DNA from 2 places in the Cellulomonas sp. H30R-01 genome. Region 1 is predicted to be linked to the other one. Evidence: riboswitches for the same ligand, from Rfam matches in the RefSeq annotation. Region 1 holds a riboswitch; the other holds the start of a gene.

Region 1 (5,363 bases):
CGACGGCGTCGCGCCGGGCGAGGGGACCGGCGGCGCGGGCTGGCGCGTGGGCGACCTGGCCGCGCTCACAGGGCTGACCGTCCGCACGCTGCACCACTACGACGACGTGGGGCTGCTGCGGCCCGACCGGACGGCCGCCGGTCACCGCGTCTACCGGCGGGCGCACCTCGAGCGGCTGTACCGGATCAGCGTGCTGCGGCGGTTCGGGGTGTCGCTCGACGACATCGCGGCGGCGCTCGACGACCCGGGGTGGACGCTCGACGGGGCGCTGCGCACGCACCTCGTCGAGCTGGAGGACCAGGTGCTGCGCATGGAGCGGCTGCTGCACCGGCTCGCGGCGACACGTCCCGACGTCGCCGCCGACGGGGCGGCACGGGGCGACGACGTCGCGGGCGACGTGGACGTGTGCCGCCGGCTGCTGGCCCTCCTGGAGGACACCGCGGTCGCGTCGACCGAGCCGCTGCGGCGCGTCGCGGTCCTCGTGTACGCCGACCTGGAGGCCGCGCACCGGCACCTCGTCGAGGTCTTCGGGCTCGAGCCGGGGCCGGTGCACCGCGACGACGCGGGCACGGTCGTGCACGGCGAGGTCCGGACGGCCGACGGGATCGTCATGCTGCACCGCGTGGCGCCGGAGTGGCGGCTGGTGTCGCCCGCGACGCTCGGTGCCGCGACCGGGATGCTCGTCGTGACGGTGCGGGACGTGGACGCCCACCACGCGGCGGTCGTCGCACGCGGCGGCACGGTGACGTACCCGCCGACGGACCAGCCGTACGGGGTGCGCGAGTACGGGGCGATCGGGCCGGAGGGGGAGCCCTGGTCGTTCTGGTCGCCACTCGGTGGGACCTGATCGTCGCGCCGGGTCTTGCGAACGATGTATCAACGATATATCGTTCACGACGTCGGCATCGCGCTGCACCCCTCCCGGGACACCCGGTCGAGCCGTGCCCCGCATCCCCGCCGGCCCCCACGATCCCGAGGAGCTCGTCCATGCGACACCACCACTTCCACCACCACCCCGCCGGCCCCGACGCGTTCGAGGAGGACGCGGGCGGGCGCCCGTCCGGCCCGCCGTTCGGTCCCGGGTTCGGCCCGGGCTTCGGTCCCGGCTTCGGCCCCGGCGGTCCCGGACCGCGCGGCGGCCGCGGCTTCGGCGGCCACCACGGCGGCCCCCACCCGCGCCACGGCGGACGCCGCGGCGGGCGGGCCGGTCGCGGCGACATCCGCGCGGCCGTCCTCCTGCTGCTCACCGAGCAGCCCATGCACGGCTACCAGCTCATCCAGGAGATCGGCGAGCGGTCCGAGGGTCGCTGGCGGCCGAGCCCGGGCGCCGTCTACCCGGCGCTCGCGATGCTCGAGGACGAGGGTCTCGTCACGCTGTCCGCCGAGGGCGGGCGACGCCTGGCCCGGCTGACCGAGGCGGGCGCGGGCTACGTCGAGCAGAACCGCGAGGCGCTCGGCACCCCGTGGCTCGACGCGGCCGAGCGGCCCGTCCACCCGGGCAAGGCGCTGCGGCCCGCGGTCGAGGCGCTGTCCGCGGCCGCCGTCCAGGTGGCGCGCACCGGCACGCCCGAGCAGGCGACCGCCGCGGTCGCCGTGCTCGACCGAGCCCGTCGTGACCTCTACCTGCTGCTCGCGGGGGAGGGTGCGGCACCGTCCACGGACGAGCCGTCCGCCGACGCCTGACCCGGGCGCCCGGCCTCAGGCCCGTGTGCTCACGAGGCCCCCGACGCGCACGCCGCGTCGGGGGCCTCAGCGCGTCCGGGCGCTGCGGCGCACGCGGACCTGTCTGCGGTTCTGCTCAGCCTGGAGGTGTCGCAGAGGTCCGAGACGGCGCTGGTGCCGACCGCCGTGACCAGCGTCTCGTCGAGACGAAGCGGCCCGTCGACTATCCTGGGCCCTGGTTCACGAGCTGCAGCGTCAAGTACCCGGCTGGCTGCACGGCAACCCTCCTGATCGAGCGGGGTGCCCCGGGGCGAGAACCGGTGGTGCGTCACGGCGGCGCCCACAAGTCGACCGGCGCCCTGGCGCCCGAGGAGGACGCATGACCCCGCAGCCCGTCGCCCGCGCGCTCGTCGCCCGGCCCGTCGGCGCCGCCCGCGAGACTTATCCCGACGTTACCGGTCGGAATTTGACACGTGTCCAGCAGGTTCGCTTCACTGACGCCACTGCCCGGCACACCGTCGCCGGCGCGCGAGGAAGAGGTCGATCGATGGACACCCGCGAGGCCCGCACCATGACCGCCGCCACGGCCGTCATGTGTCGCATGCCCGCGTGTCCGGCGACCCACGGCCAGCTGGTCTGACACCGGCACAGCGCCGCCACCGCCGCACCTGAGCCGCCCGGCGCACGACGCCGCGCGCCTCGACCGACGGCTTCCCGCCGTCCTCGTCCCACCGCCGCACCGGCCCACGGCCACGCGGCCGGCGTCCCACGACGCCTGTCCCTGACCCGCCCGGATCCGTCGGGCACACCGCAAGGAGACACCCCATGTCCGAGAACGTCCCCGTCCTCCCGGCGAAGAACGGCGGCAAGCGCCGCACCGGTCTCGTCGTCGGCGCGGTCGTCGCCGTCGTCGTGCTCGTCGGCGCGCTCGTCTTCGCGTTCACGCGTCCCGACGCCGACGACTCCGCCGCCGGTGACGGCGCGACCGTCGTCCGCCTCGGCACGACCGACGTCGGCCAGCCGCACTGGGAGATCCTCAAGGACCTCGCCGCGGAGGAGGGCATCGACCTCGAGATCGTCGGCTTCTCCGAGTACACGCAGCCGAACCCGGCGCTCACCGAGGACGAGATCGACCTCAACGCGTTCCAGCACATCCTGTATCTGGCCGACCACAACAACAACACCGGCGACGACCTGCAGCCCATCGGCTCGACGCTGATCGTCCCGCTGCCGCTGTACTCGCAGAAGCACACGGACGTCTCCGAGTTCACGAAGGGCGAGCAGGTCGCGATCCCCAACGACGCGACCAACCAGGCGCGCGCGCTGTTCGTGCTCGAGGAGGCCGGCCTGATCGAGTTCACCGGCGAGCCGAAGGTCCCGACGCCGGACGACGTCGACACCGACGCGTCGACCGTCGTCGTGCGCCCTGTCGAGGCGTCGCAGACCGCGGGCCTCATCGGCGACCCCGACGTCGCGGGCGTGATCGTCAACAACAACTTCGCGACGGACGCGGGCTTCGACCTCGACAGCTACGTCTTCGCGGACGACCCGAGCTCGGCCGGGGCGCAGCCGTACATCAACATCATCGCCGCCCGCCCGGACGACGTGGACAACCCGACGTACCAGAAGATCGTCGAGCTGTACCACGACCCGAAGGTGCTCGAGTCGGTCGTCGAGTCGTCGGGCGGCACCGCCACGATCGTCGAGGGCTACGACGCCGCGAAGCTCCAGGACGTCCTGGCGCAGACGCAGGAGAACCTCAAGGCCGCTGGCTGAGCCGTCCGCGCGGTCCGGTCCCCACCACCCCCGGGGACCGGGCCGCGCGGCCGTCGTCCTTCCGTGAAAGGTCCCCCCACGTGACCCCCATCATCGAGTTCCGCGACGTCACCAAGGTGTTCGACGGCCCGAACGGGCCGATCCGCGCCGTCGACGGCGTCGACCTCGCCGTCGAGCAGGGCGAGATCTTCGGCGTCATCGGCTACTCCGGCGCCGGCAAGAGCACGCTCGTGCGGCTCATCAACGGCCTCGAGCGCGTCACGTCGGGGCAGCTGGTCGTCGACGGCGACGACGTCGCGTCGCTGTCCGAGCGCGCGCTCGAGCGCAAGCGCCGCGACATCGGCATGATCTTCCAGCAGTTCAACCTGTTCTCGTCGCGCACCGTCGCCGGGAACGTCGCCTTCCCGCTCAAGGTCGCCGGCTGGCCCAAGGCCGACCGCGACCGGCGCATCGCCGAGCTGCTCGACTTCGTCGGCCTGCTCGACCGCGCGCACTCCTACCCGGACCAGCTGTCCGGCGGGCAGAAGCAGCGCGTCGGCATCGCACGGGCGCTCGCGGCGCAGCCCAAGATCCTGCTCGCCGACGAGTCGACCAGCGCGCTCGACCCGCAGACCACGCAGGACGTCCTGCACCTGCTGCAGAAGGTCAACCGCGAGCTCGGCGTGACGATCGTCGTCATCACGCACGAGCTCGAGGTCGTGCGGTCCATCGCCGACCGCGTCGCCGTCCTGGAGGACGGGCGCGTCGCCGAGCAGGGGAGCGTGTTCGACGTGTTCACGCGCCCGCAGGCGGACGTCACGCAGCGGTTCGTGTCGACCGTCGTGCACGACCGGCCGCGCGGCACCGTCCTCGAGCGGCTCCAGCGCACCCACACCGGGCGGATCGTCACCGTCACCATGACCGACAGCTCGCGGCTCGGGTCGGTGCTCGCGTCGGCCGGGGCGTCGGGCGTCGCGTTCGAGATCGTGTACGGCGGCATCGGCACCCTGCAGGACCAGTCGTTCGGGTCGCTCACGCTCGCGCTCGACGGGCCCGACGCGGCCGTCGACGCGCTCGTCGCGCAGCTGGGCGCCGTCGCGCCCGTCGAGGAGGCCGTCCGATGACCGCGCTCACGTCGGCCCTCGCGACCGGGCTGCCGGCCGTCGCGTCGCCGTCCGCCGCGACGGTCCTCCCCGCTGCCGGGGACTTCGACCCCGCCTTCCACGGCCCCAAGCTGCTGGAGGCCGCGGGCGAGACGCTCTACATGGTGTCCGCGACGCTGCTCATCGGCGGGGTCCTCGGGCTCGTTCTCGGCATCGCGCTCTACACGACGCGTCGGGGCGGGCTGCTGTCCAACCGGCCGGTGTTCGGCGTGCTCAACCTCGTCGTCAACGTGTTCCGGCCGATCCCGTTCCTCATCCTGCTGATGATCATCGCGCCCGTGACCGTCGGGCTGATCGGCACCCGGCTCGGGAGCACCGCGATGATCGTGCCGCTGTCGTTCGCGGCGACGTTCGGGGTGTCCCGGATCGTCGAGCAGAACCTCGTCGCCATCGACCCCGGCGTCATCGAGGCGGCCCGCGCGACGGGTGCCTCGCGGTGGCGGATCGTGCTGACGCTGCTGGTCCCCGAGGCGCTCGGTCCGCTGATCCTCGGGTTCACGTTCGTGTTCGTCGCGCTCGTCGACATGTCCGCGCTCGCCGGGACGCTCGACGGCGGCGGGCTCGGCGCGTTCGCGCTCGACTACGGGTACAAGCGGTGGAACTTCGCGGTCGTGTGGATCACGGTGATCGTCATCATCGTGCTCGTCCAGCTGGCCCAGTCCCTGGGCAACCGGCTCTCCCGCCGCATCCTGCGCCGCTGACCCGGCTCCGTCGCTCCGTCGACACCGACATGGTGGCCGTCCGACAGCTCGGGACGGCCACCATGTCGATCTCGCGCGGGGA
Region 2 (5,363 bases), 260 kb from region 1:
GCGCACCGGCGGGAGGCCGAGCTGCTCGCGCAGCGTGCCGGGGGTCCGCGCGGTCCGGAACGCGCCCGCCCGCTGCAGGATCGGCACCACGTCGCGCGCGAACCGGCGCAGGCCCGACGGCATGACGGCGGGCCCGACGAGGAAGCCGTCCGCGGCGCCGGCGTCGAACCACGCGAGCAGCTCGTCGGCGACGTCCTGCGCGGTCCCGACGACCAGACGGTGGCCGCGGGTCGCCGCGGCCACGCGTGCGAGCTCGGCGACGGTGAGCCGGTCCCGCTCGGCGCGCGCGTGCAGCAGCCGTGCGCGGCTGCGGTGCCCGTCGGTGACGGCAGGCGCGAGGTCGAGCGGTGCGTCGGGCGGCAGGTGCGACGTGTCCCAGCCGAGGATCGCCGACAGCCGGGCGCGCGCGTGGTCGTCGTCGATCGCGGCCGTGAGGCGGTCGTGCACGTCCTGCGCCTGGCGGCGCGTGTCGGCCACGACCGTGACGACGCCGGGCAGCACCAGGACGCGCTCGCGGCCGCGGTCGGCGGCGCGCGCCCGCACCTCGTGCGCGAACGCGACCGCGTCACCCAGGTGGTCCTGGGCCGTGAGCACGACGTCCGCGTACCGGGCCGCGAGGGCGAGCCCGGCCTCGGACGACCCACCCTGGAAGAGGACCGGCCGGCCCTGCGGCGAGCGCGACGCGGGCAGCACCCCGCGCACCGCGTGGTGGGCCGAGACGTGCTCGACCCGGCGGACCCGGGACGGGTCGACGTAGCGTCCGGTGCGCCGGTCGCGGACCACCGCGTCGGGCTGCCACGCGTCCCAGAGCGCGACCGCGGCCCGCACCGCGTCGGCGGCCTTCGCGTACCGCTCGGCGTGGTCGGGGAGCCGGTCCGCGCCGAGCGCCGTCGCGGCCTCGCGGCGGAACGACGTGACGACGTTCCAGCCCGCCCGGCCGCCCGACACGTGGTCGAGGCTCGAGAGCTGGCGCGCGAGCTGCACGGGGTCGCTGAAGGTCGTCGAGAAGGAGCCGACGAGACCGATGTGCTCGGTCGCGGCCGCGAGGGCGGCGAGCAGCACCGCGGGCTCGAGCCGCGGATGGAAGCCGGGGGAGACCGGGTCGCCCTGCTCGCCGAGCACGTCCGTGACGAGGAGGAAGTGCAGCAGCGCGTCCTGCGCGGTGAGCGCCGCCGCCCGGTGCTGGGCCAGCGACTCCGTGTCGGTCGCCTGCGTGCTGACGCGCCACGCGCCGCCGTGCTGCCCGGCGACCGTGTGGTAGGCGCCGAGCACCATCTGCCGTCGTGCGGTCATGCCGTCCCCCTCTCGCGAGGGCGTCATGGTGCGGCGGCGCGTCGGCCGATCCAACGGACGGACTGGTGCTCCCGCGATGTGAGACGTCGCCGAGGGGGCGTTGACAGTGCCGCGGCGTGGGCCGACCCTTCCGCGCAGGTCACGAGCCCCGCCGTCTGGCCCGGCAGGCGGGGCAGCAACCCCGGCACGCGGGGTGCTCCCGGGCGCGACCCGGCCCGTCGTCCCGGCGGGCAACGTGCGAACGAACCGGAGCCCCGCATGTCCGTCGACGTCCAGGACACGACCCGCCTCGCCACGCAGCGCTACGGCGGCGCCGCCCCCGACGCCGTCGTGAGCACGCCGGTCGTCGAGCAGCAGCTCGCGCACCGCTCCGTCCGGCGCTACCTGCCCGACGCGGTCGACGACGCGACGCTCACGACCCTGGTCGCCGCCGCGCAGTCCGCCGCGACCAGCTCGAACCTCCAGCTCTGGAGCGTCGTCGCCGTCCGCGACGCCGCCGCCCGCGCCCGCCTCGCGGAGCTCGCCGGCGGACAGGCGCACGTCGTGCAGGCGCCGGTCCTGCTCGTGTGGCTGGTCGACCTCGCGCGCGCCCACGCGGTCGCGGCGAGGCACGAGGCACCGACCGCGGGCGCCGAGTACCTCGAGACGGCGGTCGTCGGGTTCGTCGACGCGGCGCTCGCCGCCCAGAACGCGACGCTCGCGGCGGAGTCGCTGGGCCTCGGCACGGTCTACATCGGCGCGCTGCGCAACCACCCGGCCGAGGTGTCCGCGCTGCTCCGGCTCCCCGCGCACGCCTTCCCGGCGTTCGGGCTCGTCGTGGGTCACCCGGACCCGGCCGAGGGCTCACGCGTCAAGCCGCGGCTGCCGCAGTCCGCGGTGCTGCACCACGAGACGTACGACGAGCGCGCGCACGACGCGGTCGACGACTACGAGCGGCGCATCGGCGCGTTCTACGCCGACGAGGGTCTCGCGCACTCCTGGGTCGAGCGGCTGCTCGCCCGGCTGTCCGGCCCGCACGCGCTCAACGGCCGCGACCGGCTGCGCGAGCACCTGGAGACCCGCGGCTTCCCGCTGCGCTGACCCGTGCGAACCTCGCGGGCCGATCCCGTCCCGCCGACCCCGTCCCGCCGATCCAGTCCCGCTGACTTCCACACCCAGGAGCACGACATGACCAGTCCCACCGCCCCCGCCGAGGACCTCTCGCTCGAGGACGCCGGCGCCCTGGCGCCGCTCGTCACGCCCGCCGACGCCGCCGAGCGCGTGGCCGCCGGCGCGGTCCTCGTCGACGTCCGCAGCGACGCCGGCCGCGCGCGCACGGGGGCGATCCCCGGCGCGACGGTCGTCGACCGGTACGCCGTCGACACCGACTTCGACCTGGCGTCGGCGGCGCACATCGCGCCCGTCGTCTCCCTCGACACACCGATCGTCGTCGTGTGCGGGTCCGTCCGCGGCTCAGGTCCCGTCGCCGCGGAGCTGCGTGCGCGCGGCTTCACGAACGTCGTGCACGTCGAGGGCGGCGCACCCGCGTGGAAGGACGCCGGCCTGCCGGTCGACGAGATCGCCGTCGACCAGGGCCCGGCGTGAGCGCACCCACCACCGACCGGGTCGACGGGACGCGGCAGGTCGGGATCGTCGTGCGCCTCGTCGAGCCGCACGAGCACGACGAGGTCGCGCGCCTGTCCGTCGCCGCCTACGCGCACGACTACGACATCAGCGACACCTACCGGGCGTCGCTGGCCGACGTCGCGGCCCGAGCGGGCGAGCACGAGGTCTGGGTCGCGCAGGACCTCGCGACCGGCAGGCTGGTCGGCACCGTCGCGACGCCGCGCGCCGGCGGGCACATCTCGCCGCTCGGGCAGGACGGCGAGCTCGACTTCCGGCTGCTCGCGGTCGACCCGTCGGCCCGCGGGCGCGGCATCGGGACGCTGCTCACGCGGTTCGTCGTCGACCTGGCCCGCGCGCGCGGCCTGTCGCGCGTCGTCATGAACTCCGGACCCCGGATGACCGGCGCGCACCGCCTCTACGAGCGCCTCGGGTTCGTGCGGGTGCCCGAGCGCGAGACGCGGGTCGTCGACGGCGGGACGCTGCTCGCGTTCAGCCTCGACGTGGGGCCCGTGGGGGAGGGCACCGCGACCGGCGGCCGGGTCGTGGAACCCCGGACCGACGAGGGCGCCCGCGGTCTACCCTGACGGGATGACCGCATCGCTCGAGGCACCCCTGCACGACGCCGCCGAGACGGACGTCGCCGCGCAGGTCCGCGAGGTGGCGCAGCGCGCCAAGGTCGCGTCCCGTGCGCTCGCGACCGCGACCCGCGCCACCAAGGACGCCGCGCTGCACGCGCTCGCCGACGCGCTGGTCGCCGCGACCGCCGAGATCGTGGCCGCGAACGCGCTCGACCTCGACCAGGGCCGCGCCGACGGCATCTCCCCGGGACTCCTCGACCGCCTCGCGCTCACGCCCGACCGAGTCGCCGCGATCGCCGACGCGCTGCGGGAGCTCGCGGCCCTGCCCGACCCCGTCGGCGAGGTGGTGCGCGGCTCGACGCTGCCGAACGGCCTCCGCCTGCGCCAGCTGCGCGTCCCCATGGGTGTCGTCGGCATGATCTACGAGGCCCGCCCGAACGTGACGGTCGACGCCGCCGGCCTCGCGCTCAAGTCCGGCAACGCGGTGATCCTGCGCGGCGGGTCCGCGGCGGCCCACAGCAACGAGGTCATCGTCCGCGTGCTGTCCGACGCGCTGGTCGCGCAGCGGCTCCCGGGCGACCTCGTGCAGTCCATCGACGCGTGGGGCCGTCCCGGTGCCGTCGCGCTCATGCACGCCCGCGGGCTCGTCGACGTGCTCGTGCCGCGCGGGGGAGCGGACCTCATCGCGACCGTCGTGCGCGAGTCCACCGTGCCCGTGATCGAGACCGGCGTCGGCAACGTGCACGTCTACGTCGACGAGAGCGCCGACCTGTCCGTCGCGCTGCCGATCCTGCTCAACGCCAAGACCCAGCGCGTCGGCGTCTGCAACGCCGCGGAGACGCTGCTCGTGCACGAGGGCGTGGCCGACGAGTTCCTGCCCGTCGCGCTGGCGGCGCTCGCGGACGCCGGCGTGACGATCCACGGCGACGAGACGACGCTGCGGCTCGCGCCGGAGGAGGTGTCCGTCGTCGCCGCGACCGACGAGGACTGGGCGAAGGAGTACCTGTCGCTCGACCTCGCGGTCCGCGTCGTCGACGACCTCGACGAGGCGCTCGACCACATCCGCACGTGGAGCTCGGGGCACACCGAGGCGATCGTCACGGGCGACCTGGCCGCGTCCGAGCGGTTCGTCGCCGAGGTCGACTCCGCGGCCGTCATGGTCAACGCCTCGACGCGGTTCACCGACGGCGGACAGCTCGGCCTGGGCGCCGAGATCGGCATCTCCACCCAGAAGCTGCACGCCCGCGGCCCGATGGGCCTCGCCGAGCTCACGACCACCAAGTGGGTCGTGCAGGGCGACGGGCACGTCCGGCCCTGACGCCACAGCGCGTCGTGCGACACTTGTCGCTCCCCGACAACCCCACAGGAGGAACACCGTGCACAGCGCACTGATCGCCGCTGCCGAGGAAGCCGCCGAGCACGCCAACGAGCTGCCGTTCTCGCCCGTGGTGTTCGGGGTCGGGGCGTTCGTCGGCCTCGTCGCCATGCTGCTGTTCACCTTCGCGTTCCGGAGCGTCGGGACCCGCCACTGAGCGCGGCGGGGAGCACCGGTCCGATGACGCAGCGGCGACCCCGCCTGGGGGTGATGGGTGGCACGTTCGACCCCGTCCACCACGGGCACCTCGTCGCCGCGAGCGAGGTCGCGGACCGGTTCGACCTGGACGAGGTCGTCTTCGTCCCCACGGGCCAGCCGACGTTCAAGCAGGAGCAGGACGTCACCGTCGCGGAGCACCGCTACCTGATGACCGTCATCGCGACCGCGTCGAACCCGCGGTTCACCGTGAGCCGCGTCGACATCGAGCGTCCCGGGCTGACGTACACGGTCGACACGCTCCGTGACCTCAAGACGCTGCGCCCGGACGCCGACCTCTTCTTCATCACGGGTGC

Evidence for each region. Region 1 has a riboswitch for S-adenosylmethionine ahead of GXP71_RS10330 (hypothetical protein). Riboswitches for the same ligand answer to the same signal wherever they lie in the genome.
Region 2: another riboswitch for S-adenosylmethionine. It lies ahead of GXP71_RS09225 (nitroreductase family protein); the one in region 1 lies ahead of GXP71_RS10330 (hypothetical protein).

The regions. Positions count from the first base shown of each region.
Region 1 is NZ_CP048210.1:2,318,273-2,323,635, reverse strand. It holds gene GXP71_RS10340 (MerR family transcriptional regulator) at 1-847, shown strand, start outside; gene GXP71_RS10335 (PadR family transcriptional regulator) at 988-1,683, shown strand; SAM riboswitch class IV at 1,901-2,015, shown strand; gene GXP71_RS10330 (hypothetical protein) at 2,042-2,302, shown strand; gene GXP71_RS10325 (MetQ/NlpA family ABC transporter substrate-binding protein) at 2,488-3,438, shown strand; gene GXP71_RS10320 (methionine ABC transporter ATP-binding protein) at 3,519-4,541, shown strand; gene GXP71_RS10315 (methionine ABC transporter permease) at 4,538-5,281, shown strand.
Region 2 is NZ_CP048210.1:2,063,235-2,068,597, reverse strand. It holds gene GXP71_RS09230 (NtaA/DmoA family FMN-dependent monooxygenase) at 1-1,293, opposite strand, end outside; SAM riboswitch class IV at 1,431-1,536, shown strand; gene GXP71_RS09225 (nitroreductase family protein) at 1,552-2,373, shown strand; gene GXP71_RS09220 (rhodanese-like domain-containing protein) at 2,461-2,877, shown strand; gene GXP71_RS09215 (GNAT family N-acetyltransferase) at 2,874-3,482, shown strand; gene GXP71_RS09210 (glutamate-5-semialdehyde dehydrogenase) at 3,487-4,794, shown strand; gene GXP71_RS20130 (hypothetical protein) at 4,853-5,008, shown strand; gene nadD (nicotinate-nucleotide adenylyltransferase) at 5,032-5,363, shown strand, end outside.